4 regions of the Desulfonatronum thiodismutans genome follow, and region 4 is predicted to be linked to each of the others. Evidence: predicted binding sites of a transcription regulator. Region 4 holds the regulator's gene; each other region holds the start of a gene.
What was found. Region 4 encodes sigma-54, which starts transcription at its own class of promoters, with help from an activator protein. Its sites were predicted from a motif close to CTGGCACGGNNNNTGCTT; they were not measured.
Positions count from the first base shown of each region.

Region 1: fliD (flagellar filament capping protein FliD) is a predicted target of sigma-54. The motif match lies at 3,502-3,519, and genes of this name have one in related genera.
Region 2: GY33_RS0101145 (YeiH family protein) is a predicted target of sigma-54. The motif match lies at 5,716-5,733, and genes of this name have one in related genera.
Region 3: GY33_RS0101115 (YeiH family protein) is a predicted target of sigma-54. The motif match lies at 2,280-2,297, and genes of this name have one in related genera.

Region 1 is NZ_JPIK01000011.1:36,027-43,536, reverse strand. It holds gene GY33_RS0107945 (16S rRNA (uracil(1498)-N(3))-methyltransferase) at 1-81, shown strand, start outside; gene GY33_RS0107940 (hypothetical protein) at 123-935, shown strand; gene GY33_RS0107935 (replication-associated recombination protein A) at 932-2,149, shown strand; gene GY33_RS0107930 (flagellin N-terminal helical domain-containing protein) at 2,449-3,420, shown strand; gene fliD (flagellar filament capping protein FliD) at 3,574-5,247, shown strand; gene fliS (flagellar export chaperone FliS) at 5,318-5,800, shown strand; partial or broken gene GY33_RS21960 (zinc-ribbon domain-containing protein) at 5,903-5,998, shown strand; gene GY33_RS21390 (YIP1 family protein) at 6,266-6,928, shown strand; gene GY33_RS0107910 (hypothetical protein) at 6,966-7,301, shown strand; gene GY33_RS0107905 (hypothetical protein) at 7,329-7,510, shown strand, end outside.
Region 2 is NZ_JPIK01000004.1:125,714-133,223, reverse strand. It holds gene GY33_RS0101180 (ABC transporter permease) at 1-264, shown strand, start outside; gene GY33_RS0101175 (ABC transporter ATP-binding protein) at 424-1,986, shown strand; gene GY33_RS0101170 (DUF1538 domain-containing protein) at 2,260-2,955, shown strand; gene GY33_RS0101165 (DUF1538 domain-containing protein) at 2,952-3,680, shown strand; gene GY33_RS0101160 (P-II family nitrogen regulator) at 3,683-4,018, shown strand; gene GY33_RS0101155 (sigma-54-dependent transcriptional regulator) at 4,032-5,462, opposite strand; gene GY33_RS0101145 (YeiH family protein) at 5,849-7,510, shown strand, end outside.
Region 3 is NZ_JPIK01000004.1:115,718-123,227, reverse strand. It holds gene GY33_RS19495 (c-type heme family protein) at 1-2,063, opposite strand, end outside; gene GY33_RS0101115 (YeiH family protein) at 2,429-4,210, shown strand; gene GY33_RS0101110 (hypothetical protein) at 4,239-4,517, shown strand; gene GY33_RS0101105 (NF038143 family protein) at 4,653-5,264, shown strand; gene GY33_RS0101100 (NF038143 family protein) at 5,388-5,999, opposite strand; gene GY33_RS0101095 (radical SAM protein) at 6,120-7,175, shown strand; gene GY33_RS0101090 (NF038143 family protein) at 7,352-7,510, opposite strand, start outside.
Region 4 is NZ_JPIK01000004.1:323,860-331,369, reverse strand. It holds gene GY33_RS0102140 (LptA/OstA family protein) at 1-343, shown strand, start outside; gene lptB (LPS export ABC transporter ATP-binding protein) at 340-1,065, shown strand; gene rpoN (RNA polymerase factor sigma-54) at 1,129-2,562, shown strand; gene hpf (ribosome hibernation-promoting factor, HPF/YfiA family) at 2,634-3,179, shown strand; gene GY33_RS0102120 (PTS sugar transporter subunit IIA) at 3,183-3,632, shown strand; gene rapZ (RNase adapter RapZ) at 3,699-4,598, shown strand; gene GY33_RS0102110 (PTS sugar transporter subunit IIA) at 4,630-5,046, shown strand; gene GY33_RS0102105 (PTS sugar transporter subunit IIB) at 5,059-5,538, shown strand; gene GY33_RS0102100 (PTS sugar transporter subunit IIC) at 5,570-6,235, shown strand; gene GY33_RS0102095 (phenylacetate--CoA ligase family protein) at 6,335-7,510, shown strand, end outside.

The DNA of each region.
Region 1 (7,510 bases), on a different contig from region 4:
ACCCTGCGCTGGGAAACCGCCGCTCTGCTCTGCCTCGGGCTATGTTACTGGCGGACCCAGAGCGGCCTGCCAGAACCCTGAGTGTCCCAAGTTAAATCCATATCATCCCGCGAGTCCGCCCCATGTACTGTCCCAAATGCAAGCACACCAGTTTTGATCACCTGGCGACCTGTCCCAAGTGCGGCTACGACTGGCAGTCGATTCGCTCTGCCCTGAACCTGAATTGGCTCCAATCAGCCGGACATGAGTGGCTGCCCGAATCCGCCTCTGAACCGCCGGAGGCAGTGGTGGAACCGGAGACTTCAACAGTCCCGGAGCCGATGGATTTCGAACTGGATGTTGAGGCCGCCGAACTCTTCGCTTTTGACGAACAAACCTCGGATTTTGACTTGTCGCCGCCTGAAGAGTCCGTGCAATCGGAAGATACCCCCGCTGTTTCCGTTGCCGCGTCGGCCCAGGATAATTTCGAGGTCGCACCCTCAGGCACACGGATCGAGCCGGATGTGGCGGACGATACTCCCCTTGAAGCCGACCTCTTCCAGGCTGAGGTCGTGTCAGTGGATGATGCCGATACGACAGCATTTTACCAAGACGGCGACACAAAACCCGATTTCTCCGAAGAAGCCAAAACCACCGAAGAGGAACTGCCGGTCTGGGAGATCGAATTGCCCCAGGACCTGCTTCCCCAGGACTATTTACCCGAGCCGGTTGGCGAGGAGCGCGGTCCCGTGGGAACGGGCGACGAGCGCGAACAGGATGACGTCGAGGTGGTCGGGGATATTGCCTACGATTTTTCCGAAGTAGAGGTGGTCCTTCCGGAACTGGATGAAGCGGCCCAGCCTCCTGCCTCTCGCGACTCCGGGTCGCCGCCAAGCCCAGATGGTGGCGACGGTACCGAGCCACCCTCCCCCGGCGATCACAAGGAGGGGCGATGAGCTTTCAACAGCCCCTGGCCGCGGCCATTCGCCCGACCAAACTGGAAGATTTCGTCGGCCAGGATCATTTACGGATCAGGCTGCAAGCCCTGTTTCAGGCCAAGCGCATGCCCAGCCTGCTGCTTTTCGGCCCTCCGGGCTGCGGTAAATCCACCCTGGCCCTGCTTTTGGCCACTTCCCGCAACCAGCCCTATTTGCGTCTGAGCGCGCCGGAAGTGGGGCTGGCCAATCTGCGCAAGAAGCTGGAGAACATGGAAATCCTGGTACTGGATGAACTGCATCGGTTTTCCAAGGCCCAGCAGGATTTCTTCCTGCCTATCCTGGAAAGCGGAGAAGTCACCCTGCTGGCCACCACCACGGAAAACCCGTCCTTCAGCGTGACCAAGCAACTGCTTTCGCGCATGCATGTCCTGCGCCTGCGGCCGCTGAACCGCCAGGAATTGACCACCCTGGCCAAGCGCGGAGCACAAAGCCTCGGGGCCGCCATCCCCGAGACCAGCCTGGAAATTCTTGCCGGTTTATCCAATGGCGACGCGCGGAGCCTGTTCAACCTTCTGGAGCTGACCGCGGAATTGTCGCCGGAAAAATGGGCCGAGGACAAGCTGCGGCAAGCCTTGCCCGAAGTGGTTCTGCGCGGGGACCGGGAGGGCGACTCCCACTACGAGCTGGCCTCCGCGCTGATCAAGTCCATTCGCGGCAGCGACCCTGACGCGGCCCTCTACTACCTGGCCTGCCTCCTGGAAAGCGGCGAAGACCCCCGCTTCATCTGCCGTCGCCTGATCCTTTCGGCCTCCGAAGACGTCGGCTTGGCCGATCCCCAGGCCCTGAGCCTGGCCGTGGCCTGCCAGCAGGCCGTGGAATTCGTGGGCATGCCCGAAGGCTTCATCCCCTTGGCCGAAACCACCGTCTATCTTTCCCTGGCCCCCAAAAGCAACGCCACCTATGCCGCCTACTTGGCGGCCCAGAAAGAAATCCGCGCCCACGGCCCCCGGCCCGTCCCCCTGCACCTGCGCAACGCCTCCTCGGCCTTGCAAAAGGAATGGGGCTACGGTCGCGGCTACAAATACCCCCACGCCTACCCCGACGCCTGGGTGGAACAGGACTACCTCCCCGCCGAAGTCAACCTCCGCTTCTACGAACCTAAACTCCAAGGCCAGGAGCCACGGCTCAACGCCTGGCTGTCCAAGTATCGGAAGAAGCGGAACGTTGGCTGACCGAATTGTGAGTTTTCAAAATCATCCCCTCTAAACGGCTTCTTTTTTGCAAATCACTTCCTGTCTAGCCTTCCGTACAGCCGGATACGGAAAGCTTTTCCCCTTGCCATCACAACATGACGGGTGAGGAAAAATCAGCATTTCTTGTGAATTCTGATTTCACTCTAAAGTTTTTCCTCCATCCGTCGATACAGTAGTCAAATACTGGGCGGCCCCACCCGCGGCGGGTGAGGATCATGTCCATGATGGACGGTTTGACGCCCAGGCAAGGAAGCCAACATATTCAAGGAGGAAGTGCTATGTTAAGTATTAACAACAACCTTATGGCCATGAACGCGGCCCGCAACCTGAGTGGCAATTATGGCGCTCTGGCCACGTCCACCCAGCGTCTTTCATCCGGTCTGCGCATCAACAGCGGTGCCGACGACGCTGCGGGATTGGCCATTCGTGAGTTGATGCGGGCGGAGATCGCCTCGCTGAACCAGGGCGTCCGTAACGCCAACGACGCCATCTCCATGATCCAGACGGCCGACGGCGCCCTGGCCGTTATCGACGAAAAGCTGATCCGGATGAAGGAACTGGCCACCCAGGCGGCCACCGGTACCTACAACTCAGACCAAAGGTTGATTATTGACTCCGAGTATCAGGCCATGGCCTCGGAAATCACCCGAATCGCCAATGCGACGAAATTTAATGGCATTTATTTGTTGAATGGAAATCTGTCCGGACAATCTGGCAGTGATGCCGCAGGCAACCCTCATAATTGGAGGGATGGATTTGATGGTAGTGGTTTGAAATCAACAGGTCCTTTGAAGGTTCACTTTGGCCCATCGAACGACAGTGCCGAGGACTATTATTACATTGCTATTGGTAATGCCACGGCATCGGCTTTAGGAGTTGGAAACGCATCTGACGGCACGCGTAGCTCAGGAACTATTGGAACCTCAGTACTTGAAAATGATGCCGGCTACTCGATTTCAACACAGCAGGGGGCACAGCAGGCATTGAATGCTCTTGAAATGGCAATCCTCTCCAAGGACAACATTCGAGCCAGCCTCGGCGCCTTGCAAAACCGGCTGCAGAACACCATCACCAATCTCCAGATTCAGGCTGAAAACATCCAGGCCGCGGAATCGCGGATTTCGGACGCGGACATTGCCTTGGAAATGACGGCATTCGTGCGTAGCCAGATTCTGACCCAGGCTGGAGTGGCCATGCTCGCCCAGGCCAACTCCCTGCCCAGGATGGCCATGCAGCTCATCGGCGGCTAAACATCAATCAGGGCTTGATCTTCAAGGCCGGGCCCAGTCCAGGGTCCGGCCTTTTTTGGTGATGGCGGTCAATATAATACCGTGGCATCAACTTTGCTTGTAAAATCATGAGGTAATTCGAACCGGCAACTATTTCCCGACAAGGTCGAATCTATGGATACCGAAGCCCTTATATCAGGATCGATCAACTTTACCGGTCTGGGGTCTGGAACAGACTTCAAGACCATGATTGAGCAGTTGATCAACTTGGAGCGCAGACAAACCGCCCGCTTGGAACTCTGGAAAAAGGAGTGGGAGCAGAAACAGGAGGGGTTTCGGGAGCTGAACTCCAAGATGCTTACCCTGCGGACCAACCTGCAACAGATCAACACCATGGCCAAGTTCATGGTCAAGGACGCGGACAGCGTCAACAAGAACGTGCTCACGGCCACGGGCACGGACAAGGCCCAAGTTGGCAGCCATGTGCTTGAGGTTCATCAGCTGGCTCAAAATCATATCCTGACCAGCACCACCACCAAGCCCAGCACGACCGAGGACATCACCGACGGCTCGGCACGGGTGTTCAGCTATTCCTACAACGGCAAAACCAGGACGTTGAACCTTCCGTCCGGTGGCAGCCTTGAGGGGTTGCGCAACCTGATCAATACGGACCCGGAAAATCCGGGAGTTCGGGCCAGTATCATCAAAAGCGCGGATGGCGCCCACCACTTGCAGCTTCGAGGCATGGACCTGGGGGCGAACAAGACGATTACCATCAATGGTACCACCACTGTTCCTGATTTTGCAGACACGAACTTCAACGAAACCCAGGCTGCGCAGAACTCCAAGCTGAAGATCGACGGCTTTCCCCCGGGGGAGGATGATTGGGTTGAACGCTCCACAAACACGATATCCGACTTGCTGGAAGGCGTAACCATAAGTCTGCGCCAAGCCGGCACGACCACGCTGAACATTGCCGTGAACAATGAAAAGGTTTTGGATAATGTTCGGGAGTTCGTTGATCAGGTCAACGAGGTGCGAGCCCAGATCACCAAGCTGACCAAGGTGGACCAGAGCGGCAACGGGTCCATCCTGACCGGCAACTACGCCATCCAGATGATCGACTCGCGTCTGAAATCCATTACTTCCGTAAAGGCTATCGGCTTTGACGTAAACAACGACGTCTTCAGCTCCCTGGGCATGATCGGGATCACTACGGATGCCGATCAAGGCTCTCCCACGTTCGGCATGCTCAAGCTGGATGAGGAAGTTTTGGAGCACTCGCTGCGTAATCGGCCGGACGCTTTTGCCCGTGTTTTCGCCGCCGACTATATCGGCTCCAGTGATTCCCAGGACTTTCGGTATTTATCCAGCATCGACGGAGTGACCAAGGGTGGCGAGTACAACGTAAAATATACGGTCAGTGGAGGCACGATCATCAACGCGACCATCAACGGCAATCCGGCCAGCTACAGCGGCAACGGAGAAATCACCGGTATGAGCGGTAAACCTGAGGCTGGTATGGTCATCAAGGTGGACGACCTGTCCGTGGATGGCGACTACTCCGGCAAGGTTTTTCTCAAATACGGAAAAATCCCTGAACTTGCTGACGCTCTCCGGGCTTTGACGGACAGCAGTAGCGGGCCGCTTAAGATTCTGGAAGAGAACTACGACGACATCACAGAAGGAATCGACAGAAAGATCGAGTTCGAACAGCGTCGCATCACCCGCATGGAGAGGGACTTACGCGCTCGGTTCGCTCGTTTGGAAACCTTGCTCGGCTATTACGACCAGCTCGGCGCCTCCATAAGGTCACAGCTTGGGCAGTTGAGTTCGGACACGAAGTAATCCGGGCGGCACCGAGTGTCATCTTGGTGCTCAGTCGCACGTTCGATACCTTCAAGATTGGGAGAAGAGTATGTACAATGCCGCGAAAGCCTACCTCCAAACCCAGGTCACCACGACCAACCCCGGAGACGTCGTCGTGTTGCTCTATGGAGGGGCGATCAATTTCTTGCAGCAGGCCAAGCAGAAAATGAAAGAACGGGATATGGAGCAAAAAGGACTGTTGATATCCAAAGCCTTGGACATCATCGGAGAACTGGACAGCAGCTTGAACACCCAGAAAGGCGGTGAGCTTGGCGAGAATCTGCACAAGCTTTATTTCTACTGCAACACGCGGTTGCTGATGGCCAACCTCAAGCTGGACCCCAAGCTTATCGACGAAGTGATCTCCATTCTTTCCGGACTCAAATCCGCGTTCGAGGAGATCAAAAACCAGAATCCAGCTACGTTTTCCTCGACCACCTCCACCATGACCGCCCCTGGCTCCGGCTTCGCTGCTCCGGAGACGAATACGCCGACCACGACCATGCGATACGCCAGAAACGCCTACAAGTAATCACCCGGCGAGCCGCGCACGGCTTCAGGCTTGCTTGCTTCTCTCCTCGGGACGGGCTAGGAATGAACGAAGTTGTTGAACGTTTGTCCCCGAGGAAACACCATGGAAATCACCTGTCCCCAATGCGGCTTCGCCAGGACCGTTTCAGACGAAAAAATCCCGGAACGGGCGGAGATCGCCACCTGCCCGAAGTGCAAACATAAATTTCAATTCCGTACGGCGGGCGAAACCGTTTCTCCCCCCCCCCTGCTTACGGACGCTCCGTCCGACAAGCCAGACACCCGCCACTCCCAAACTGAATCAGCCCAAACCGAACCGGAAAGAACTCCTGAAAGCGACCCCGTCCAGCGAGCTTCGAGGGCCGAACACCCCGAAGCCTCATCGCTTGAGAGAACACCCCCCGGCAAAGCTTCACCTGAGAAAGCTCCATCCGATAACGGCGATTTCTGGGACAGCCTTGCGTCCATGGGCTCACCTCACCAGGAAGCCCGAGACGAAGTACAACCCGAAGAGGTTACCGAGGACGGTGAAATCGAAGTTCCCTGGGAGCGACTGGATATTTACGGCTTTTTCCCCGGCATCTGGGAGACCATCAAACGGGCCATGCTCCGTCCGGCGGCCTTTTTTCAGGCAATGCCCGTGGGCTCCGGGCAAATCAAGCCATTGATTTTTTACCTGCTGGTCGCCGAGTTTCAGATCGTCCTGCAGATGCTTTGGGACATGACCGGCGTGACATCGGGCATGACCGGGGAAGGCGAGGCCATGGGGATCAGCGCCGTGATGCTGCTGGTGGGGTACCCGATCATCCTGACCATGCTCTTGTACGTCATGGCCGTGCTGGTTCATGCCTGCCTCAACATGGTCGGGGGAGCAACGCGAGGCTTCGAGGGAACCTTTCGGGCCCTGACCTACGGCAGCGCGCCGATGGTGTTGACGCTGGTTCCATTCGTCGGTCCCTTGGTTGGAGCGATCTGGTCTTTGGTCGTCACCTTTTTGGGCTACAAATATATTCATCGGACGACAACGGCCAAAGTCATCCTGGCCATGTTGCTCCCCTTGATCCCGTTTATTCTTCTGCTGGCCATCGTCATGAGCATGGCTCAACGCAGCGGGGCGCCGGTTTTCTGACCTACGCCGCAACCGAGGCAACGGAGAATTTGTCGACATGCTCTCTTGGCTGAAACAAATTTGGTCAAATTACCGGGATTCCCAGGAAATTTCCAAGCAAACCAAACCGGAGGCATTACTGGACCTTTCACGGGAAGTCCGGGCCTTAGCCGCGGCGGTGAATCGCTTTTGCGTCAATGAGCCGCGGCTTCGGACCCGTCTGATGAAAGTGGAACGGGAAATGCAAATGCTTGAGGAAATCATCGAGCGTCCGAACTTTCGGCTTGTTACTCCCGAGAAACGGCTCCAGTTACGGGAGAATCTGATCGAATCCCGCGAACACTTGCTCGAAGCCGTCAAGGAGGCCCCCACGGCCTCTTCCTTGCCTCAATAGCTGCTTGCTCCAAGGAGAGCATCGACCATGCGCAAACGGAACGGACTCGGCTTTTGGATACTGCTTTTGGCCTTGGGCCTTTCAATGCTCACCGGCTGCGACATGGTCCGGCAAACAGGGGAATATGTCGGAGTAATTGGAAACTACTGGGAACCCCGCATCGGTCCCCAGGAAGTGACCACTGACGCCCCGATTTTTCGCGGGCCTCC
Region 2 (7,510 bases), 200 kb from region 4:
ACCGCGGGCCGGGGCTGGATCGCCGTGGCCCTGGTCATCTTTTCCTTCTGGCGCCCGGGCCGAGCCGTGTTCGGGGCTTATCTCTTCGGCGGAGTGATGGCCTTTCAGCTCCGCTTGCAGGCCATGGGCACGGACATTCCCTCCTCGATCCTGATGATGCTTCCCTACGCCCTGACCATCCTGGTGCTCATCGCCTCGACCATGACCGGTCGCGGCGGCGAGGCGCCCGCGGCCTTGGGCGTGAACATGGAACCTGAAGAGTAGCAGTCCGTTGAAAAATTCCCAATTGCCGCGTCGTTGCAAAAAAAACAAGCTCTCACGTATCAATAAATACGCTTCGACCTTGATTTTTTTTTTGCTCCTTGCACTTGGGGTTTTTGAACGAACTGCTGGATAAGGACTTATTCATCCTAGGATTAGCGCATGACCCAGGTTGACTCATCCCTTGGCGCACTTTCCGACGTCGCGCTTGATCCGTCCTCCGGTACGGCGACCGGTCCTCTATCCGACGTTCCCTTGATCCGTCTGGAAGGGCTTTCCAAGTCCTTCGGCCCGGTGCGGGCCAACCACGACATCAGCTTCGAAATCCGGCCTGGTCGGATTCTGGCCTTGCTGGGCGAAAACGGGGCCGGGAAGAGCACTTTGATGAGCATGCTTGCCGGACGGCTCAAGCCGGACGCAGGCCGGATATTTCTGCGCGGCGAAGAGATGCGCTTTGATTCGTCCAAGGACTCCATCGCCGCGGGAATCGGTATGGTCTATCAGAACTTCATGCTGGTGAACCGGATGACCGTGGCCGAGAACGTGCTCCTGGGCCAGGAGAGGCGGTTCTGGATCTCCCCCAAAGTCATGGAGCGTGAAGTGGGCGAGCTTGCCCGGCGCTTCAATCTGCCCATCGATCCAGGGGCCGGGATCTGGGAACTGTCCATGGGTGAGCGGCAGCTGGTGGAGATTCTCAAACTGCTGTACCGCCAAAGCCAGGTGCTGATCTTCGACGAACCCACGGCAGTACTGACCCCTGTGGAAGCCGCGCACCTGTTCGAGGCCCTGGAAAACATGGCCAGGCAGGGCAAGTCGATCATCTTCATCAGCCACAAGCTGGAGGAGGTCATTGCCGTGGCCGATGAGGTGGCCGTGTTGCGCCGCGGCGAACTGGTGGGGCACTGGGACGCGAAGGAAATCCAGTCTAAGGAAGAGTTGGCCAATCGGATGATCGGGCGCACGGTGTCCCTGGACATCGAAAAAGCATGCTGCACGCCCGGAGAACCCGTCCTGCGGGTCGAACACCTCACCGGCCCGCGCCTGGACGACGTCAGCCTGGTAGTCCGCCAAGGCGAGATCATGGCCCTGGTGGGGGTGGCCGGCAACGGCCAGAAGGAACTGGTGGAAACCGTGGCTGGACTGCGGCCGCCGGGAGCCGGGCGGGTGGAGATTCTGGGCGCGGACTGGAAGTCCTTTTTCGCCAACCCTGCCTGGAAGGAGTCCCTGAGCTATATTCCCGAGGATCGCCTGGGAGTGGCCGTGTGTCGGGAAATGACCCTGACGGAAAATTTTTTGCTGACCACCCGCCAGGGCTTCTGCCGGGGCCCCTGGCTACGCCGTAAGCTGGCCCGGAAAACCGTGGTTGAGAAGGTCGCGGAATTCAACGTCCAGCCGGGCCGCCCGGACATGCTCGCCGGCCGGCTGTCCGGCGGCAATCTTCAAAAGCTGGTCCTGGCCCGGGAATTCTTCCGCGCTTCCCGGCTGATCGTGGCCGAGCAACCCACCCAAGGGCTGGACATCTCCTCCACTGAAGAGGTCTGGCAACAACTGCTTCAGGCCCGGGACCACGCCGGAATCCTTCTGGTCACCGGAGACCTGCGCGAAGCCATGACCCTGGCCGACCGGATAGCCGTGATCTTCCGGGGCAAGATCATGGACGACTTCCCGGTGGACGACCAGGAGCGGATGAAGCGGATCGGGCTGCTGATGGCCGGGTCGGGGTAGATTTTCCTTGCATGATGAGGCCACCGAACCCCCAAGGGTGGGTCGGCAATCATCGAAATCGAAATCGTGATCGAAATCGATTTTTGACAACTTTCCGATTTCGATAGCGATTTCGATTTCGATACCGATCCAGAGCGCCAGTGGTTCGAGAACAAAATACCCTGACCCGGCATCCGGCAGATTTGACTTGCATTTTCCCTCGTGGTAGCGGTTTCAAACTTAAAATTTTGTAATTTATTGTTTTTTCGTTCCCCCAGCCTGTAGGAGTCCTCAGTGAAGTCCGACTTCAAGGAAAATCTCAAAGAGGTCGTCCTGGCCGTGCTGCCCATCTCCGTGGTGGTCATTCTGCTTCAGGTCTTTCTCGTTCATCTGCCCTGGGAGGTGTTCGCGCGGTTTCTCATCGGCGCGGCCATGGTCCTGGCCGGTTTGTTGCTGTTTCTCCAGGGGGTCAAGGTTGGACTATTGCCCATGGGCGAGGCCGTGGGTAGTGAACTACCCAAGCATGGCTCGATGATCTTCATGCTTTTTTTCGCCTTTATCCTCGGGTTCGTCGTGACCGTGGCCGAGCCGGATGTAAGAGTGCTTGCCCATCAGGTGGATATTGTTTCCGACGGGATGATCACCAGCAACCTGCTGATTATCACCGTGGCCATCGGGGTGGCGTTCTTCGTGGCCCTGGCCATGCTGCGCATCGTGCTGCGCGTGCCCATCGCCTGGCTGTACGGGGTCAGCTACCTGTTGATCATCGTTCTTTCCTTCATCGCGCCCGCTTCTTTCGTGCCCATTGCCTTTGACGCCGGAGGCGTGACCACCGGTCCGGTGACCGTGCCGTTCATCCTGGCTCTGGGGTTGGGCGCCGTGGCGGTCATGGGCGGACGGTCCTCCTTTTCCGACGGTTTCGGGTTGGTGGGGCTCGCTTCCATCGGGCCGGTGATCGGCGTGATGATTTTGGGGATGATTTACGGATGAATACGATTCTGGCCTTTCTGGATTTCAGCCACGTCTCGCTGGAAGTGTTGCAGGCCCTGGCTCCGCTGGTGGCTTTTTTTCTGTTTTTCCAACTTGTCTACCTCAAGCTGCCCCGGGCGTTCGTGGTGAACATGATCAAGGGGGTGGTGCTGTGCGTCATGGGATTGATTTTATTCCTGCAAGGCGTCCAGGTGGGGTTCATGCCCGTGGGCACGGCCATGGGGGAGATTCTCGGAGCCATGGACACGACCTGGCCGCTGATCCTGATCGGTTTTATGCTGGGCTTGGTGGCCACCATCGCCGAACCTGCGGTGCACATTCTGAGTTACGAGGTGGAAAAGGCCTCGGCGGGCAGCATTCGCGAGAAGACCATTCTCGCGACCCTGTCCCTCGGGGTGGCCTTGTTCGTGGCCTTGGGCATGGCCAAGATCATCTACGGCGTGCCCATCCATTATATTCTCGTGCCGGGATACCTCCTGGCCCTGGTGCTGATGCGTTTTTGCGACCCGACCTTCGTCGCCATCGCCTTTGACGCCGGAGGGGTCGCCACCGGTCCCATGACCGTGACCTTCGTGCTTGCCGTGGCCCTGGGCATCGCCACGGCGATGGAAGGCCGCGATCCCGTCCTGGACGGCTTCGGCCTGATTGCCCTGGTGGCCATGGCCCCGATTCTTTCGGTCATGGTCCTTGGATTGATCGTCACTTCCGTGAAGAAAAGGAGTTGAGCGTGGACCTGAATATTCCCTTTGACCTGATCGTCACCATCGTGAACAAGGGCGGCAGCGAGACCATCATCACGGCCACCAAGTCCGCCGGGGCCGAGGGCGGGACGATCATACCCGGACGTGGCACCGGGATCCGGGAACAAAAGAAGCTGTGGGGTATTCCCATTGAGCCGGAAAAGGACATTGTATTGACCATCGTCCCCCAGGAGAAAACCCAAACCGTCCTTGACGCCATCCTGGTGCAGGGCAGCCTGAACAAGCCTGGCGCGGGCATCGCCTTTGTTGTGGACCTGAAAAAGGTCGTCGGCATCTGCCACATGTGCCAGCTGGATACCTGAGCCGACGCGTCGGCTACTGCGGAGAGTGGACGGTGGTCCGGAAGTCCGGAGAGTGGAGCCCCATGCGGCGCATGATCTTCTGGACGGCCACCCGGCTCAGGCCGGCCGTTTTGGCGGCCTTGGAGATGTTGCCGTTGGTGGTGAAGAGGAGGTTCTGGACGTAGGAGCGGGTGAACTGTTCCAGCATCCGGTTGCGGGCCTCGATGTAGGGCTCCATGGTCATGTTCGCGTACTGCAGAACCAGGGACTGTACGGGACTCGCGCCGGGGTGCTCCACGGCATGGATGTGCATGGTTTCGATTTCTTCATCCTTGCAGAAGATCAGCATCCGGCGGACGAAGTTTTGCAGCTCCCGGATGTTGCCCGGCCAGTTGCGGCGCATTAATTCTTCCGTGGCCGCCGGAGAAAAGCGTTTGGCCGGGATTTCCAGTTCCGCGCAGAATTTTTTGCTGAAGTGGTCCACGAGCAGGGGAATGTCCTCACGGATATCCCGCAAGGTCGGCGTTCGGACCGTGACCACGTTCAGCCGGTAAAACAGATCCTCCCTGAAGGTCCGTTCGTTGATCTTCCTTTCCAGATCCTGGTTGGTACTGGCCAGGATGCGCACGTTGATCCTCTTGCTCTTGACCCCGCCCAAAGGCCGCAGTTCCTGCTCCTGGAGCACGCGCAGCAACTTGGTTTGCAGGGTGACGGGAATGTCTCCGATTTCATCCAGGAGCAGGGTCGAGCCGTCAGCTTCCTCGAAAAGTCCGACATAGTCCGTATCCGCTCCGGTAAACGCCCCTTTCTTGTGTCCGAACAACTCGCTCTCCAGGAGTTGCTCCGGGATGGCCGGGCAGTTCACCGCGAGAAAGGGGCGGGATTTGCGTTTGCTCAAGTCGTGGATGGCCCGGGCGACCAACTCCTTGCCCGTACCGCTTTGGCCGCGGATGAGCACGGTATAGTTGGTGTGGGCCAAAGCCTGGATGGTGTCGTAGAGTCGGCGCATGGGCGCGGTCTGGCCGACGAAGTTCGCGAACGAGTTTTGCTCTGAAACCTTGGCCCGCAGGCTCAGGTTTTCGCGGATCAGTCGACCGCGTTCCAGGCCTTTGCGCAGCACCCGCAGCAGATCTAGGATTTCAAAGGGTTTGGTCACGAAGTCGTAGGCCCCCTGCCGAATGGCTTCCACTGCAGTTTCAATGCTGCCGTAGGCGGTCATCATGATCACGGTGACGTTGGGGTCCGTCTCACGAATCCGGGCGAGCAGATCCATTCCGTTCATTTCCGGCATCCGGATATCCAGCAGAATCAGCTCAAAGGTGCGCGTGCCGATCAGTTCCAGCGCTTCGGCTGGACTGGATGCTGTGACCACGGAGACGCTGTCCAATTCAAAAGAGAGAACGCGGCTCAATCCTTGGAGCATGTCCACTTCGTCGTCAATGATCAGAAGATGCTGCTGGGCCATATGGAGGTGATGCCTGGGTAAGGGGTGAAGGTTTTTCGGCCGGTTGCGAGGATGCATTCCCTTGTTGAGAATCTCGTTGCACGGGATTGTGGCGGAATTTTACCCGGCCTTGAAGGCCTTGTAAATTTCCGCCTTTGAAATGCAAATCGAGGCTTGCAATGCCAACCAAGGATAGCATCAACCCAGGATGGCACCTTTGCTTTTTTTTCGCCGCAATACATTGAAAAAGTTTTATTTTCTTTTTCAAGAAGGTCAGGCTTGCTTTTTGCTTCCGTGAGAAGGCCGGGGTGGTCCCGGAAAGGGCAGGTCCGGAGAGAGCCGCGTTTTGAGGCTCCCGCGTCCAGGGCCTTGATCATTCACGAACACCTTTTTTAGGAGGAAGCGAGATGGCCGAAGCTTCGAAGCAGCAATCCGATATTGTCATCGACCGTGGTAAATGGGAATGGTCCGAACTGTGGAAGAAGGAGGATTGGTGGGCGATTTGGCTGGGGTTTGCGATCCTGGTCATTGGCTTGATCATTTTCCTGCCAAGGCCGCCGGCGGACATGCATGAGAAACTGGCCAAGGCCGAGGCGACCATGGCCGCCGAGGACGCCCGCGCGTCGTTTCACACCATCGAATGGCACGGGGCCAACGATGCCATGTCCGGGTTGCGGGCGCGCAACGAGCCCCATGGAAAAACCATTGCCAAGTGGCTGGAGATGCCGGGCCGGTGGACGAGCAGCCCCATGGAGTCCTTCTATTTGAGCGAGTCCGCTGCCGCGGAGCGGCGGGCGAAGGCCGAACCGGCCTATAAGGAGGCTCAGGAAGCGACCAAGGCCGCGCTGGAACGGGCCAAGCAGGCTCAGGAACTGGCCGCTGAGGAAGCGTTCCGTAACGAAGACCTTAACGAGCAGGCCGAGGCGGCCATCCGGGAGTGGCGTCAGGCCAGGGAGAAGGAGCGGGGCAGTCTGCGGACCAGGGCCTCGGTTCAGGCCTACAACAAGATCCCCTACATGATCGGGATCATGATTATTTTCATGGTTTTCTTCAGTGTCGGCGCTCGATTTATGGACATCGGCTCGGCCAATCTGATGAAGGGCTTTTGGTTCGTTTTCCTGCTGGCTGTTGTCGCGGAGATGATCGGTCAACAGAGTACCATGCGAGAATATGGGTTCGGCGGCTTGATCTGGGCCATTCTCGGAGGGATGCTGATCAGCAACACCGTGGGCGTGCCGAACTTTCTGAAACCGGCCTTGCAAACCGAGTACTACATTAAGACCGGCCTGGTACTTTTAGGCGCGGAAATCCTGTTCAGCAAGATCATGCTCATCGGTCAGGCTGGTGTGGTTGTGGCCTGGGTCGTCACCCCCACGGTCCTCATCCTGACCTACATTTTCGGTCAGCGGGTTCTGAAGATGGAATCCAAGACCCTGAACATCACGGTCTCCGCGGACATGTCCGTCTGCGGCGTGTCCGCGGCCATCGCCACGGCCGCGGCCTGCCGGGCCAAGAAGGAGGAGCTGACCATCGCCGTGGGCATGTCCATGCTCTTTACCGCGATCATGATGATCGCTCTGCCTACGTTCATCGTTTCCGTGGGCATGCATCCGGTTTTGGGCGGGGCCTGGATCGGCGGAACCATCGACTCCACCGGCGCGGTGGTGGCCGCCGGGGCGTTCCTGGGCGAGGTCGGCATGTTCGTGGCCGCGACCGTGAAGATGATCCAGAACATCCTCATCGGCGTGATCGCTTTCGGCGTGGCCGTGTACTGGTGCGCACGGGTGGATTGTACGCCTGGTCAGCAGGTCAGCAAGATGGAAATCTGGTACCGCTTTCCCAAGTTCGTGCTGGGCTTCATCGCCGCGTCGATCATCTTTTCCTGGATGCTGGTCACCATGGGCAGCGCCGGGGACGTGATGATCGACCAGGGCGTGCTGCGCGGTTTCTCCCGCCCGATCCGGGAATGGTTCTTCATCCTGGCCTTCGCCAGCATCGGCCTGTCCTCGAACTTCCGGGAAATGGCTCACCACTTCAAGGGCGGCAAGCCGGTCATCCTGTACGTCTGC
Region 3 (7,510 bases), 210 kb from region 4:
CAGTTCAGGGTCTGCTTTTCGATGGTGCTCAGGTCCTTGAGCCCCTGAGGGTAGTCCGCGAGCTGGCGCTTGAGCAGCTCCACATAGCAGAGGATCACCCCCAGGGGGTTGTTGATCTCGTGGGCCACGCCGGCGGCCAGTTGGCCCATGGCCACCATTTTCTCGGTCTGCTGGATTTTCTGCTCTACATGCTTTTGGTCGGTGATTTCCTTGACGTAGCGGATGACGCTCTCCACTTCCCCCTGTTCGTCCGTGACCGGGTAGCAGTGGACCTGGAAAATGTCGCCCTGGGCCGGGCAATTGCTCTCATAGACCACCGCTGACTTGGTGCGCATCGCCGTTTTCAGGCCGCATTCCTTACAGGGGCTTTCCCCGCTGCCGTGGATTTCGAAGCACTTCCGACCGATGACCTCGTCCGTATCCACGTTGTAGCGCTCGGTGTAGGCCTTGTTGACCATCCGGATGCCGAAGTCCCGGCCCATCAGCACCACCTGGTCGGTGATCCCGTCGAACACGGATTGGAGCAGCTCCTTACTCTGAATCAGCTTTTCCATGTTTTGCAGGCTTTCCACGGCAATGCCGATCTGGCGGCCGATGGACAGCAGCAATTCCATCTGCTCCTGGGTGACGAACTTGCAGTCCACGCCGATGAAGGAGAGGACCCCGAGGATTTCGCCTCGGCAAAGCAGGGGAACGTTCAGGTTGCCGGCTGCCCCCCGGCGGTCGAAACAACTGGCCTGCCCGTTGGCGGCCTGGGCAATGGCATCCACCAGCCGATTGGGCCGGGCCTCCAGAACCGTGGGGATGATGTGTTGCAGTGGAATGGCGGACGGCAGGTCGGGTGCGTTTTCCTGGTATTGCAGCGTCAGTTGATGGTGGGCCTTGTCATACAGGTAGATACCGGAGCCCTGGGCCGGGAAGACCTGGAGCGTGCGTTGCTGGACCTGGGGCAGGATTTCGGACAGCGAGACCGCCGCCGTGGTCAGTTCCGCCAGGGCGTTCAGGGTCTGCAATTCCTGCTTTCTGGCCTGGACCTTTTCCTGGAGCATTTGCTCCGATTGTTGCAGGGCAGCGGTCCTGCGGGCCACTTTGTCTTCCAGATCCTGAGCGTATTCCCTCAGTTCCTGGCGGGTCCTGTTCAGGTGTTCGGCCATGCTCACGGCGGCTACGGTCAATTCCTGGATTTCGTCCCGAGGGTCCATGGGATTGGGTTTGGGTAAAAATTCCTGAAGACTTTTCTCCTCCACCTCGCCCCGGAAAATGTTCAGCACTCCGTGCAGGTTGTTGACCACGGCCCGGTTGAAAATGAAGGCCATGAGCAGAAAGAAGAGGGTTGCACCTAGAAACAGGGAGAAAAAAACCGAGGCCGCCTGATCCCGAATCTCGGCCAGGGCCTTGTGTACCGGAATGCCCACGGCCATCACTCCGGCCAGGTCCCCTGGTTGGTTCCAGAATCCGCGCTCCGTGCCGTACATGTCCAGCATGTCCCGTGGGGCGTGAACCGGATCGCCATGACAGCTCATGCAGGATTCCTCGAAGTAGACGGGCTTGAAGCGCATGAACTGCTTTTCGTCCCCGACGTTCAGGGTTCCCTGCCAGTTTTGGAGATCCGGATTGATCTGGAAAAGGTTGAGCATGGAGAGTTCCAGGCTGTTGGCCTCGGACCTGGGATTGCGGGCGTTGCGGGCCACACGCCGGTACTCGTAGTGGGGCATGACCTGGTTGAAGTTGTCCATCACGGCCCGTCCGACGTAGGAGGTGGACATGGCCTGGACCATGAAGAACTCCTCGCCGAATTCCTCGGACATCCGCGGCCGCAGCTCGTCGCGGACATACTTGCGGCTGGCCTCCACCGCGGCCATGACCATCATGGTCTTTTCATAGGCGTGTTTTTCCATCTGCGCCGTCTCGCGCAGATAGATCAGATAGGCCCCGGCGAAGCAGACCAGGAGCAGACTCAGGCCCGTGGCCACCAGGAATCTGGACCGGAATCCCAAGGATTTGTGAAAGAGGTGGCTTTTGCCTGACTGGCCGGTTTCCCCGACGGGGCTTTTGATAGGCATGGCGGATCTCGATCAGGAGTCAGAAGTTGAGTTAGCAATGGGGAGTATCATATGTCACGCAGAACAGTATTGCAAACTTTAGTTGTCAATGTTGTGCTAACTGATGTTGCGTCGCGTTAATCGATTTTCAAAAAACGCTTAAGAAAGAAGATCAATCGTTTTCATAATATTTTGAAATATAGAGTTTATTTTGTGCATTTCGAGAATGTTGATCGCTTGGCTCGGAGTTTGCTTTAGTTTGAGAAAAGATTCACTCGTCACGGTTACGCGGTTTACGTCGAGGCGGTTAGCATGGAGCTTGCCGGTATGGCGTGAGAGGGCCGCGTTGATGGTATCAACCTGCAACATTTAAGGAGGTTTTTCACATGGCGGAAAACCAAACGGACAATGTGGTTACCGAAACCAAAGTTCCTATGCTGACCCAGATGCACACCACCGAGGACTGGTGGGCTATCTGGCTGGCTGGCATCATCCTCATCCTGGCCATGATCGCGGCCATGGCCGCCCGGCCCAATGTCGAAAGCATGGCGGAATACCGGGCGACCATGGAAAATGAATCGGAAATGGCCGGGTTCCGGACCATCGCTTTCACCGAGGCCGAAGCTCGGTTGAATGCCGTCCGGGCTCGCGACAGCGGATTTCTTAAAACCATAAATGACCTTATGGCACGCCCTGGTCGCTGGACCACCAACCCTCTGGATGCTCTGTATCGCAGTGAAGCAGCCGCAGCGGAGATCCGGGCGGCCAACGCCCAGCGGTTGGAGCAGGCCACGGAGCGGCTGAACACGGCCCGAGTCAACGCCCAGGAGGCAGAAGACCTGGCCCGTGAGGCAAACTTTCAGAACACCCAGCTCAACCAGGAAGCCCGCGCCCTTCTTGGCGAATGGCGGGCGGCCCGGAGCAGTCATTCCAGCGCCCGCGGCGCGGCCAACACTCAGCCCTTCAATCGGATTCCCACCCTGCTGGGGTTGATGGTGGTCATGGCCGTGATCTTCTCCATCGGCGGCAAGTTCATGGGCCATAACCTGAAGGAGTTCTTCATCGGCTTTCCCATTGTCTTTGGCTTGGCCGTGCTCTCCTACGTCATTGCCAACCAGGAGACCGTCAGAGCCTATGGATTTTCCTACGTCTTGTGGGGCATCGTGCTGGGCATGCTTATCTCCAATACGGTCGGTACGCCGAAATTTCTTAAAAGCGCAGCTCAGACCGAGTACTTCATCAAGACAGGCCTCGTCCTTCTGGGTGCCAGCATCCTGATTAACCTGATCATCATGGTCGGCCTGCCCGGCATCTTTGTCACCTGGGTGGTCACGCCCATCGTGCTTATCGGAACCTACTGGTTCGGCCAGAACGTGATCAAGATGGAATCCAAGCAGTTGAACATCACGGTCTCCTCGGACATGAGCGTTTCCGGCGTTTCCGCGGCCATCGCCGCCGCCGCCGCCTCCCGGGCCAAGAAGGAAGAACTGACCCTGGCCATCGGGATGTCCATGATCTTCGTGGTAGTCATGATCTTCGCCCTGCCGACCTTTGCCAACTGGGTGGGCATGCATCCGGTCTGGGCCGGGGCCTGGATCGGCGGCACTGTTGACAACACCGGTTCCGTGGTCGCCGCGGGCGAGTTGATCGGACCGGAAGCCATGTACGTGGCCGCGACCATCAAGATGATCCAGAACGTGATGATCGGCGTGATGGCCTTTGGCGTTGCCGCTTACTGGTGCTTGAAGGTCGAGCCCGAGCGGGCCTGCGCCGCCGGGGCCGCCCCCATGAAGTTCACCGCCGCCGGCGCTCTGTCTGAAATCTGGTACCGGTTCCCCAAGTTCATCCTGGGCTTCATCGGTGCTTCGGTCCTCTTCTCCGCCTTGGGTGCGGGCATGGGCGAGGATTGGGCGCAAGCCATGATCCGCAACGGCATCCTGGCCTGGGCCAACGGTTTCCGTGACTGGTTCTTCGCCATCGCCTTCGTGAGCATCGGACTGAGCATCAGCTACCGCGAGCTCAAGGAACCCCTGAAGGGCGGCAAGGCGTTGATCCTGTACGTTTGCGGCCAGGGTTTCAACCTCCTGCTCACCGCCTTCGTGGCCTACATCATGTTCATGGTTTTGTTCCGCGACGTCACCGATCGGCTGATGTCCATGGGCCTGTAATCGCCTGATCCACATGGAGCAGGGACCATTGCCTTCCAACAACCAACAAGCCGGGGACGGGAAACCGTCCCCGGCTTCCCCTTTGCGCCGCATGCTGCGCCTCGGGCTGGGCGTCGCCTTGATTGTCGGCTTTATCGCCACGCTGAACAACTTGGAGCGGCTCACCGGCAAAAGCGAGACGTTGGAGACGTTGCGCGAACGGGACATCTACGTCGGAGCTTGGTACTGGGATACCATCCAAGAAGTCTCCGAAGCCATGAGTTTCATGCGTGGTGCCTTGGGCAGAGGCGACAGCAAGGACGATTGACGCTGAAACCGTTTTCGGCCACGTTCCCAGAATGCGTGGTCTCAAGTCTTCCCGAACGGCTGGAATCCGGTTACATACAGGGTGGCTTGTGGATAAAGGCAACCTTCCCAATCCCCTCCAAACGGAGCATCATCCGTGCCCGCTGATTCCGAATCCAAACTTCTCAAGGCCCAACTCAAGGCCATCCTAACCGAAGAACGGGAGTTTGCCTCCAGGGTTGTCTATTACCGTCGCGCCGATACACAGTCGCCGTGGTGGTACAACTTCATCCCCTTCAAATTTCTAGTCGAATATTTCGGTCGTAAAAAGGAAACAACGCAGTTCAGCCAAAAACATCTGCGCTTCAAGGAAACGGCCTTGCGAGCGGCGGAGGAAGCCGTCCGGTCCGGGAACGCCGAGCGTGCCCGGCAGGAGATGAAGGGCGAACTGCGGGAATTCTGGATGCGCGAGCAGAAGCTGGAGTCACGGGAAGTCTATGAAAACCTGTCCGCCATGATGGACCTGCTCCTGGACCACTATCTTGGGCTGCTGCAAACCAGGGAGCGGGAATACCTGCTGATGCTCCGCAGGGCTTACCAGAACCGCGCAGCATATCAGGAGTTCCTGGCCCGCATGGAGCAGGTGGAGCACGCCGTTGACCAAGGCGTGGTGGATGCCCTGGGGAAGACCTGGCCGGACCCGTACATCCAGAGCAAACAGAAAGCGATCCGGGACGTTCGCAAACGGGAACTGGAAGACGCATTTTAGCAGAGTATTCTTTCGAAAAACATAAAACCGCGCTCCAAAGGGAAACGCGGTTCCATCTAGGCAGTTACCTTTCCCGCCTCCTGACTCCTGAATTCTGACTCCTGACTCCTGAATTCTCCTCTTTCAAACCGCCTCGCCCTGGAAGAAAAACCGCATTTCCTCCTCCCGCATCTCCGCCATCCTTTCCTCGATCCGACTCATGACCGCCCCGGATTCTTCCGAGGTGTGGAAGTTCTCTCGCAAGTGGCGGTTGGTCTCGTCTTCGGCCTCGGCCAGTTTGTTCAGGTAATACCGATACGCGCCGGAAGACCCGTATGCGCCTCGGACCAAATCCTCCAGAGCGCCTCCCGGTTGTTCGAGCAGGGTTCGATAGTGCTTTTCCATGAGCTTCAGGATGGCAATCTGCTTGACGGCCAACGCTTGCTCCGTTTCGGACTCCAGTGGAACCTGCGGGAAATACTCAGCTACGCTGTAGTCCTGGATTTCTCCGGTTTCGATGTCTTGAAGAGCCTTGTCCAAAGCCTTTGTTTTCGTGCCCAGAATATTGCTCGCGAAGGTATGGATACCTGTCTTGTATTGGGTCATTTTCATCATGTGGTGCACGAAGAGCACCGGCAACAAGATCATCCAGACCGAAACCTCGGGCTTTTTGACCACGTCCTTGGCCAAGCGGTAGGCGAACTGCCGCTCATGGGCGAGGATGATATCGTACTTTTCCCGTAAACTTAGTGACAAGTGGGACTCCTTGGGGGAAGTTGTGGTGGATTGCCGAGCCTGTTAGACAAAAACAAAGGGATTCAATTAGTCTTTTTCGGCCCGAAAGGCAAAAATGGGATGAATGAGGGAGGAGACGTTATGGGTGAAACAGAGCGGGATTCCCTGCCCCAAAAGCTGCGCCAATGGTGGGAATACAAGGTGTTGCTGAACCCCAAGGACTGGATGCAGATCGAGGTCACGTCCAAATGCAACGCGGCCTGCGACTACTGCCCGCGAACCGTGTACCGCGAGCATTGGCATGACCGCTTCATGTCCCTGGATACGTTTCGGCGCTTGCTGCCGACCCTGCGCAAGACCAAGCTGGCCTATCTCCAAGGCTGGGGTGAACCGTTTCTGCACCCGGAATTTCCAACCATGGTCCGGCTGGCCAAGGAGGCCGGATGTACCGTGGGCGTGACCACCAACGGCATGCTTTTGAACGAGCAGCGCCTGGCTCAAGTCATGGACGCGGGCCTGGACATTCTGGCTTTTTCCCTGACCGGCACGACCCCGGAACGCAACGACCCGGCCCGGGCCGGAGCGCCGTTGGTCAAGGTGCTGGAAAAAATGAAGATGGTTCAGCGGATCAAACAGGAACGGGGCACCGTCAAGCCCGTGGTGCACATCGCCTACATGCTGCTGCGCTCCGGCCTGGACGACTTGGAAGGGTTGCTTCGGCTGATGGCCGACCACGGGGTGGAGCAGGCCGTGGTCAGCGTGCTGGATTTCGAGCCGGGAATTGAACTCTCCGAGGAAGTGCTCGCGCCCAAGGACGACCAGGAACTGCATGCCCTGGAAGAGCGCTTCACCCGGCTGCGCGAGGCGGCCGTGAACCTGGGCGTGACCATCCACACGCCCAGTTTCGCCCCCAGGGGCAAGGACGATCCGGTCTGCGCCGAAAACGTCCAGCGAACTCTGTTCGTCTCCGCGGACGGCGAAATCTCCCCCTGCGTCTACGCCAACGTCCCCGTGGACCAAGCCGAATACGCCCGTCAAGGTCAACCCGCGCCATACAGCCGGGTCACCTTCGGCAACGTCAACGACGAACTGCTCCCCGTGCTCTGGCGCGGTAAAGCTTACGAACAGTTCCGCGAAGGCCTTGAGAAAAATAGACCCGCTGCCATTTGCCGGAATTGTCCGAAGCGCAAGCGGTGATCCGTCAATATAAAAACTAAAGAGTCAGAACGGGATGCGCGAGCCAAAACCGTGATCCATGCGAGAGGAATGCATTCCTAATATCTGGGTGGTTTCTGGGAAGCCAATCCCAAGGCATGGATAGTCAGGCGGCGGAGCGTTTCACTTTCCGAGTCCCGTCGGCATGTGCCCGGCTCCTATCCAAAGAAGGCCTTCACCTCTTGGTCCCGCAAACTCTTGGCAGTTTCCCGCATCTTCCGACTGACGGCCTGGGCCGTGGTGCTGGTTTGGTGGAGGTGGAGCACTTCTTTCTGGACGGCATCCTCGGCCTGGGCCAGTTTGGTCAGGAAGCGGCG
Region 4 (7,510 bases):
GCTGGTAGTGCTTTTGCGAACCCTTCCCCGGGAAGCCCGGCCCGAGGGCATGGTTCCGGAACAGGATATGGAAGCTCAAGTGGACATTGAACAAATGATCGCCTTTGGCCAGGTTTTTTTGAAGCACGAAGACCGTGTCGGTCACGGCGACATGGCCACCTATTGGGTGGACCAGGGCGTCCTGCGCCTGGAGGGCAACGCCCGGGTGGAAGAAGGCGGGACCCGATTGGAAGGCAACGTGATTACGCTCAATGTTGAAGAAAGAGAGGTGGATGTGCAGGGACGCACAGATCGTCGAGTGGAAGGAATGTTTCTTTTGCCTCGCGAGCAGGGGGCACGGTGAAGGCCCTTCTCTCCGGCAAGAGTCTGCGCAAAAGCTTCGGCCAGAAAGAGGTGGTCCGGGATATTTCCATTCGGGTCGAGCAGGGGGAGATCGTTGGCCTTTTAGGTCCCAACGGAGCCGGGAAGACCACCACGTTCTACATGCTGGTCGGGGTGATCAAGCCCACCAGCGGGGTGGTGGATCTGGACGGAAGGCGAATCACCACTTGGCCGCTGCATGAGCGGGCCCGGTTGGGGCTGAGCTACCTGCCCCAGGAGAGTTCAGTCTTCAAAAAGCTGACCGTGATGCAGAATTTGCAGATCATTCTGGAGTACACGGACTTCACCCCGGTCATGCAGCGCAGAAAGGCCGAGGCCCTGCTGGAGGAACTGGGCATCGCCAAGCTGGCCGATCAGAAGGCCATGTTTCTTTCCGGCGGGGAGCGCCGCCGCCTGGAAATCGCCCGAGCCCTGATCCGCAATCCGAAATTCATGCTGCTGGACGAACCCTTCGCGGGCATCGACCCCCTGGCCGTGGACGACATCCAGGAGATTGTCATGTCCCTCAAGGAGCGGGGGATCGGGGTGTTGATTTCGGATCACAACGTCCGTGAAACGCTGAAGATTTGCGACAGGGCGTCCATTGTCTTCGAAGGACGGGCCATTTTTGAAGGGTCGCCGGAGGCCATCGTGGCTGACTCCATCGCTCGGAAGGTCTATCTCGGTGAGGACTTTTGCTTATGATTGCTCAACAACCTGGAATGGCTTTCCAACCGTTCAGTCCGATTATGGAGGCGAGAACGCGACATGGCTCTTGAACTGCGCCAGCAACTGAAGTTGACGCAGCAGTTGGTGATGACCCCCCAACTGCAACAAGCCATCAAGCTGCTTCAGCTTTCCAGACTGGAGTTGGTGGAAAGCATCCAGCAGGAATTGCTGGAAAATCCTGTATTGGAGATCGTGCCGGAAAGCATAGACGAGGCTACGGAGACTCCGAAGAAGGACCCCGCCGAGGATCGGTTTCAGTCCGTAAACGTCGAGGAGCCTCGGCAGCTTCACGATTCGGAGTGGCAGGACTACCTGGGGGAATTTTCCAGCATCAGTCGACAGATCCAGGGTCGGGACTGGGAAGTCCCGGAAGAGGGCATGAGTTTCGAGGCCCGGCTGGCCGGCAAGTCCACGTTGATCGGTCATCTTTCGTGGCAGTTGCGGCTTTCGGCCCTATCGGCGCGGGAACTTGCCGTCAGCGAGGTGATCCTTGGCAACCTGGATGCCGTGGGGTATCTTTGCGAATCAATCGAGGACATCGCCGCCATGGCCGGCTGCGAGACGGAGGAGGCGGAGCGGATCCTGCGGATCATGCAACGTCTGGACCCCGTGGGGATCTGCGCCAGAAACCTGAGGGAGTGCCTGCTGATCCAGATGGACGAACTGGGTCTGGACGACCCGATTCTGGTTTCCCTGGTCAAGGACCATCTGGAAGAGCTGGAAAAACGGCGCTACAAGCCGTTGGCCAAGAAGTTCAAGCTCTCCATGGAGGAAATCAAACACTACCTGGACTGCATTCAGCGCCTGGATCCCATGCCCGGCAAGAGCTTTGGCTCCGAGGACCCTCAGTTCACCAGTCCGGATGTTTACATTCTCCAGCACGGCGGCGATTTCATCGTGGTTCTGAACGAAGACGAGATACCGGGCTTGATGATCAACGAGGCCTACGCCAAGGAGCTGTCCGTTCACGACAAGGGGGCCAAGGACTACATTCAGGAAAAGGTCCGATCAGCCCATTGGTTGATGAAAAGCCTGTACCAGCGCCAGCGGACCCTGCTCAAGGTCGCCGAAAGCATCGTCCGGTTCCAGATCGATTTTTTCCGTCATGGGGTGACGCATCTGAAGCCGATGATTCTCAAGGACGTGGCCCTGGACATCAACATGCACGAGTCCACGGTCAGCCGGATCACCACGAGCAAATACATGAGCACCCCCCACGGAACATATGAATTGAAATTTTTCTTTAACAGCGCCTTGGGTATGGACGACGGCTCGGAAGCCGGATCGGAAAGCGTCAAGGCGGAGATCAAGAAACTGATTTCCGAAGAGGATCCCAAGCGTCCGCTCAGCGACGAACTGATCTCACAACTGTTAAAGAAGTCCTTGGGCGTGAACATCGCCCGACGGACCGTGGCCAAGTATCGCATGGCGTTGAACATCGAGTCGTCTTCCAAGCGCAAGGCCATTTTTTAACCATCCCACATGCTCCCAACGGAGCGAATAACCTCAAACCAACCCAGAACGTTTTACTTTGGAGGTGTCGCATGGAAATAACTTTTACTTTCAAGAATTTCGAGCCGTCCAATCACCTCAAGGGCTACGCCCGCGAGCGCTTTAATAAGATCAACCGCTACCTGCGCCCTGAAGATCAGGGTGAACTGGCCGTCAACCTTTCCGTGGAAAAGTATCGGCATATGGCCGAGGTGATCCTTACAGGTAAGGACATGCATTTCTCCGCCACCACCGAAAGCGAGGACATGTACTCCACCATCGATCTGGTCCTGGACAAGCTTGAGGCCCAGGTGCGCAAGACCAAAGAGAAGAACAAGGACCATCGTCGCGGCCAGAAGGGCCAGTCCGCGCGGGTGGACGTGATCACCTTCACCGAGGATGAGACCGGCAAGCGAGCCCAGACCATCACGGAGACCGATAATTTCGAGCCCAAACCCATGTCCGTGGACGAAGCGGCCATGCAATTGGAAGCCCTGGGTAACGAGTTCCTGGTTTTCTTTAATGCGGACATCGAGCGCGTCAACGTTATCTACCGCCGGAAAAGCGGCGACTTCGGTCTGATCGACCCGGGAATCTAATCGATGGTCCTCAGGGATTTTTTGAGCAAGGACTTGCTGCTCCCCGAATTGCAAGCCAGGAACAAGGCGGAAGTGTTGGCGGAATTGGTCGCCGTGCTGGCCCAAAAGGAGCCGAGCCTGGACGCCGAAGCGGCTTTTCGGGTGCTCAAGGACCGGGAAAGTCTTGGGAGCACGGGCATCGGCGAGGGAGTGGCCATTCCCCACGGCAAGCTGGAGGGGCTGGAACGGATCGTATTGGTGGTCGGGCGCAGTGCCGAGGGCGTGGATTTTGACGCCCTGGATCGCAAGCCATGCCATATTTTTTTTATGGTCCTGGCCCCGGAACAGGTCGCCGGGATGCACCTGCGCATCCTAGCGTCCATAACCCGCCTGCTCAAGGACGAGGCCTTTCGGCACGCCTTCCTCACGGCCCAGGACAAGGAGCTTTTCTGGGACGCCCTCAGCTCGGCGTGAAGGTATTTGAACCGTCCACACCGTAGGGGCACGGCGCGCCGTGCCCCTACTAAAAGACAAACCGCGATGAGCACGTACCAAACGCAAAAATCCTGCGAACTCTGTCTGGTTATGATCGCCGGACAATCCGGAGCAGGCAAAAGTACGGTCCTGAATGTCTTTGAGGATCTGGGGTATTATTGCGTGGACGGTCTGCCCGCCGGGCTGGCTGGACAGTTGCTGACTCTGTCCGATGAGATGAAGCTGGATCAGTACGCCGGGGTGGCCTTGGGGCTGGATGTGCGGCAATCTGACTTCGCCCTGCAATGGGAGCAGTTCGTGGAGCGGATGGACCAGGCCGGGATGCGCCCGAAGCTGGTCTTTCTGGAAGCTCGGGACGCAGTGCTGATCCGGCGCTACGCCACCACCCGCCGCCCTCATCCCTTGGAAGCCCAGGGCATGGGGTTGGACCAGGCCATTTTCCGGGAGCGGGTCATGCTGGAGGGGTTGCGCAAGCACGCCGATTTGGTGGTGGATACGTCGGACTTTTCGATCCACGATCTGCGGAGGGTTTTTCAGGAGAAATGGCCTCTGAATCAGGAAATCGGCGAAGGAATGCGCATTCATTTGATTTCCTTCGGCTTCAAGTACGGTGTTCCCCTGGAAGCGGATTTGGTCTTTGATCTGCGGTTTTTGCCCAACCCCTACTTTGATCCGGATTTGCGTCCTCTGTCTGGCTTGGACGAGTCCATTGCCCGCTACGTGCTGGGGGACGACCCAGGAAAGGACTTCATCGGTCGGTTTGAGGATTTTTTACGGTATTTGCTGCCATTGTACGCGGTGGAAGGCCGATATCGGTTGACCATGGCCCTGGGATGCACCGGAGGGAGGCATCGTTCGGTGGCCGTGTCCCAAGCCGTATTGACCTCGCTGACCGCCGCTGGATTTTCCGTTACCATTGAACATCGTCACCTGAATCTGGGATGAACCCGGATTTCAGTTTTTTCGGGAGAATGCGGTGATTGGAGTCGTGTTGGTCACGCATACGGAGTACGGAGCTTATCTGCTCAAGGCCGCGGAGCTGATTCTCGGCCCACAACAGGATTGCTACTTCGTGAGCGTGGATGTGACCAAGGAAGTGGAGAAATCTCTGGCGGAGATCAGAAAGAGCGTCAAAAGCGCGGATCACGGTCCGGGAGTGGTCATTCTGACGGACATGTTCGGCGGGACACCGACCAATTTGAGTCTGTCGTTGTTGAACAAAAGCGAGCACCAACTGGAAGTGATTACCGGCGTGAACCTGCCCATGCTGTTGCGCGTGCTCGGTTCTCGCAAGCTGTCCCTGTCCGAACTGGCCAAGGAGGCGAAGGCGGCCGGATCACAGGGGATCGTCGTCGCCGGGGATCTTCTGCGCAGCAAGGTGGCCAAGGAGTAGGGCGGAGCGGTCATGAACTGGGTGCGCATCGACAATCGTCTGGTCCACGGGCAGGTCATCGAAGCCTGGGTGCCGTATCTGGGCGCCAGGAACATCCTCGTGGTCAACGACGAACTGGCTGGTGACGATATGCGTCAGGAGATCATCCGCTTGGCCGTGCCCAGCGGCGTGGAGCTCTCCTTTGTCGGGGTTGATCGGATATCCATGCATCTGGATGAGCACGGTCGGATTATCCATCCGCGGGACTACACGCTGCTGCTGTTCGCTACGTGCGGCGACGTGCAACGGGCGGTGCAGGCCGGTTTTGCGTTGACCACGGTGAACATCGGCAATCTGCATTATTCACCGGGCAAGCAACAGCTCTGTCCGCATGTGGCCCTGAGCAGCGAGGACATCGGCTGCCTAAAGGCCTTTGCCAAACGGGGCATTCATTTAGATTTCCGCTGTGTTCCCAACGATTCGACGCAGGTGAAGACATCATGGTGGGGATGAGTATGGACGCGCTGGCCTGGGCGGGCTTGGCGTGTTTTTTTTTGCCCTGTTTTCCCTGGCCCGATTCGGCCTGAATCTCGGTTTTCTGGATCGGCCCCTGGTGATCGGCATGCTTTGGGCGGCCGTAACAGGCCAGTGGGAGACGGCCTTGCCCGTGGCGCTGTTTTTCGAGCTGTTTTTCTTGGACCTGTTTCCCATCGGAACCTACATCCCTCCCCACGGCCCCTTTGCCCTACTGACATCCTTGGCCCTGGTGAACATCTTCGACCTCGCCCAGGCTCCGGTGATCTTTATGGCCATGCTGCTCTGCGCGCCCACGGCCCTTTTGGGCAGCCGTCTCGAACTGCTTCAGCGTCGCAGGCAAAATGCCGTGTATACGCAAATGCTTCAGTCCACGCGAGGAGGCGCGGATGTACCCATCTACCCGGTGAATCCAGCGAAAATGGCCCTGTTGCAATCCGTCGTGGTGAACTTGGCGGCGTTCATTGTGGTCATGGCCTTGCTCTTGCCGCTCACCGACGTGCTCTTGCAGCAATTCCGCGGGCGTGTCCTGATGTTGCCCATTACCTGGCCGGTGGTCTGGATGATCGGAACCGTCGGGGTTCTGCTTTCCCTGCGCTCGCGCAGAGTCTACGCCCTGCTGCTGGGGGCGATGGTCCTGGCCGGAGGATATTACTGGCTCAGCCATTTCGCGTGACGGACGTGGTCGGGCGGGATGCTGAGGGCACGCGCCGTGCCGTGAACCTGGGAAAAACGACTCAGCTCTGAATTCCCAATTGCTCAAGGAGGACAGTTCGTGATTTTCGACATCGAGAATGAGACCGCGCCTCGGGAGGACCTGGAGCCGTTGCAGTTGTCCCGGCTCCGGAACCTGGTGGAGCGCGTCAATGCCAACGTGCCGTTTTATCGACGCAAGTTCGAGGAAATCGGCATACGCCCCGAACAGGTCAAAAGCCTTAACGACCTGAAGTATCTGCCGTTCACGGAAAAGCAGGACCTGCGCAACAACTATCCCTTTGGTCTGTTTGCCGTGCCCAAGGAAAACGTCGTGCGCATCCATGCTTCTTCCGGCACCACGGGCAAGGCCACGGTGGTGGGGTATACGCACCGCGACGTCCGCAACTGGGCCTCCCTGATGGCCAGAGCCTTCATGGCCGCCGGGGTCAACCGGGGCGACGTGGTGCATAATGCCTACGGATACGGGCTGTTTACCGGGGGGCTGGGCGTACATTACGGCGCGGAGGAGCTGGGGGCGACCATCGTTCCTATTTCCGGGGGCGGCACCAGGCGTCAAGTAATGCTGCTTCGGGATTTCGGCCCCACGGTGCTGTGCAGTACTCCGTCCTACAGCCTGTTTCTGTTCGAAGCGGCCCAGGAAGCCGGAATTTCGTTCAGCGAGCTGCCCATTCGCGTCGGTATCTTCGGTGCCGAGCCCTGGTCCGAGGAGATGCGCCAGGACATCCAATCCAAGCTGGGCCTGATCGCCCTGGACATCTACGGGCTCTCCGAGATCATGGGGCCGGGGGTGGCCATGGAGTGCGCCGCCGCCCAAAAGGGCCTGCATATTTTTGAAGACCATTTCCTGCCGGAAATCATCGACCCGATCACCGGCGAGCAGTTGCCGCCCGGGGAAACCGGCGAACTGGTCCTGACCACCCTGACCAAGGAGGCCCAGCCTCTGATCCGTTACCGAACCCGGGATATCACCGCCCTGAATTACGTTCCCTGTCGTTGTGGTCGGACCCATGTCCGGATGAACCGGGTCAAGGGGCGCAGCGACGACATGTTGATCATTCGCGGGGTGAACGTCTTCCCGTCTCAGATTGAAGCCTTGTTGCTGGAAACCGAGGGGTTGACCCCGCACTACCAGTTGATCCTGGACCGTCAGGGTGCCATGGATACTTTGGAGGTACGGGTTGAGGTGGATGAAAAGCTCTTCTCCGACGAAGTGCGCCATTTGCAGCGCCTTGAA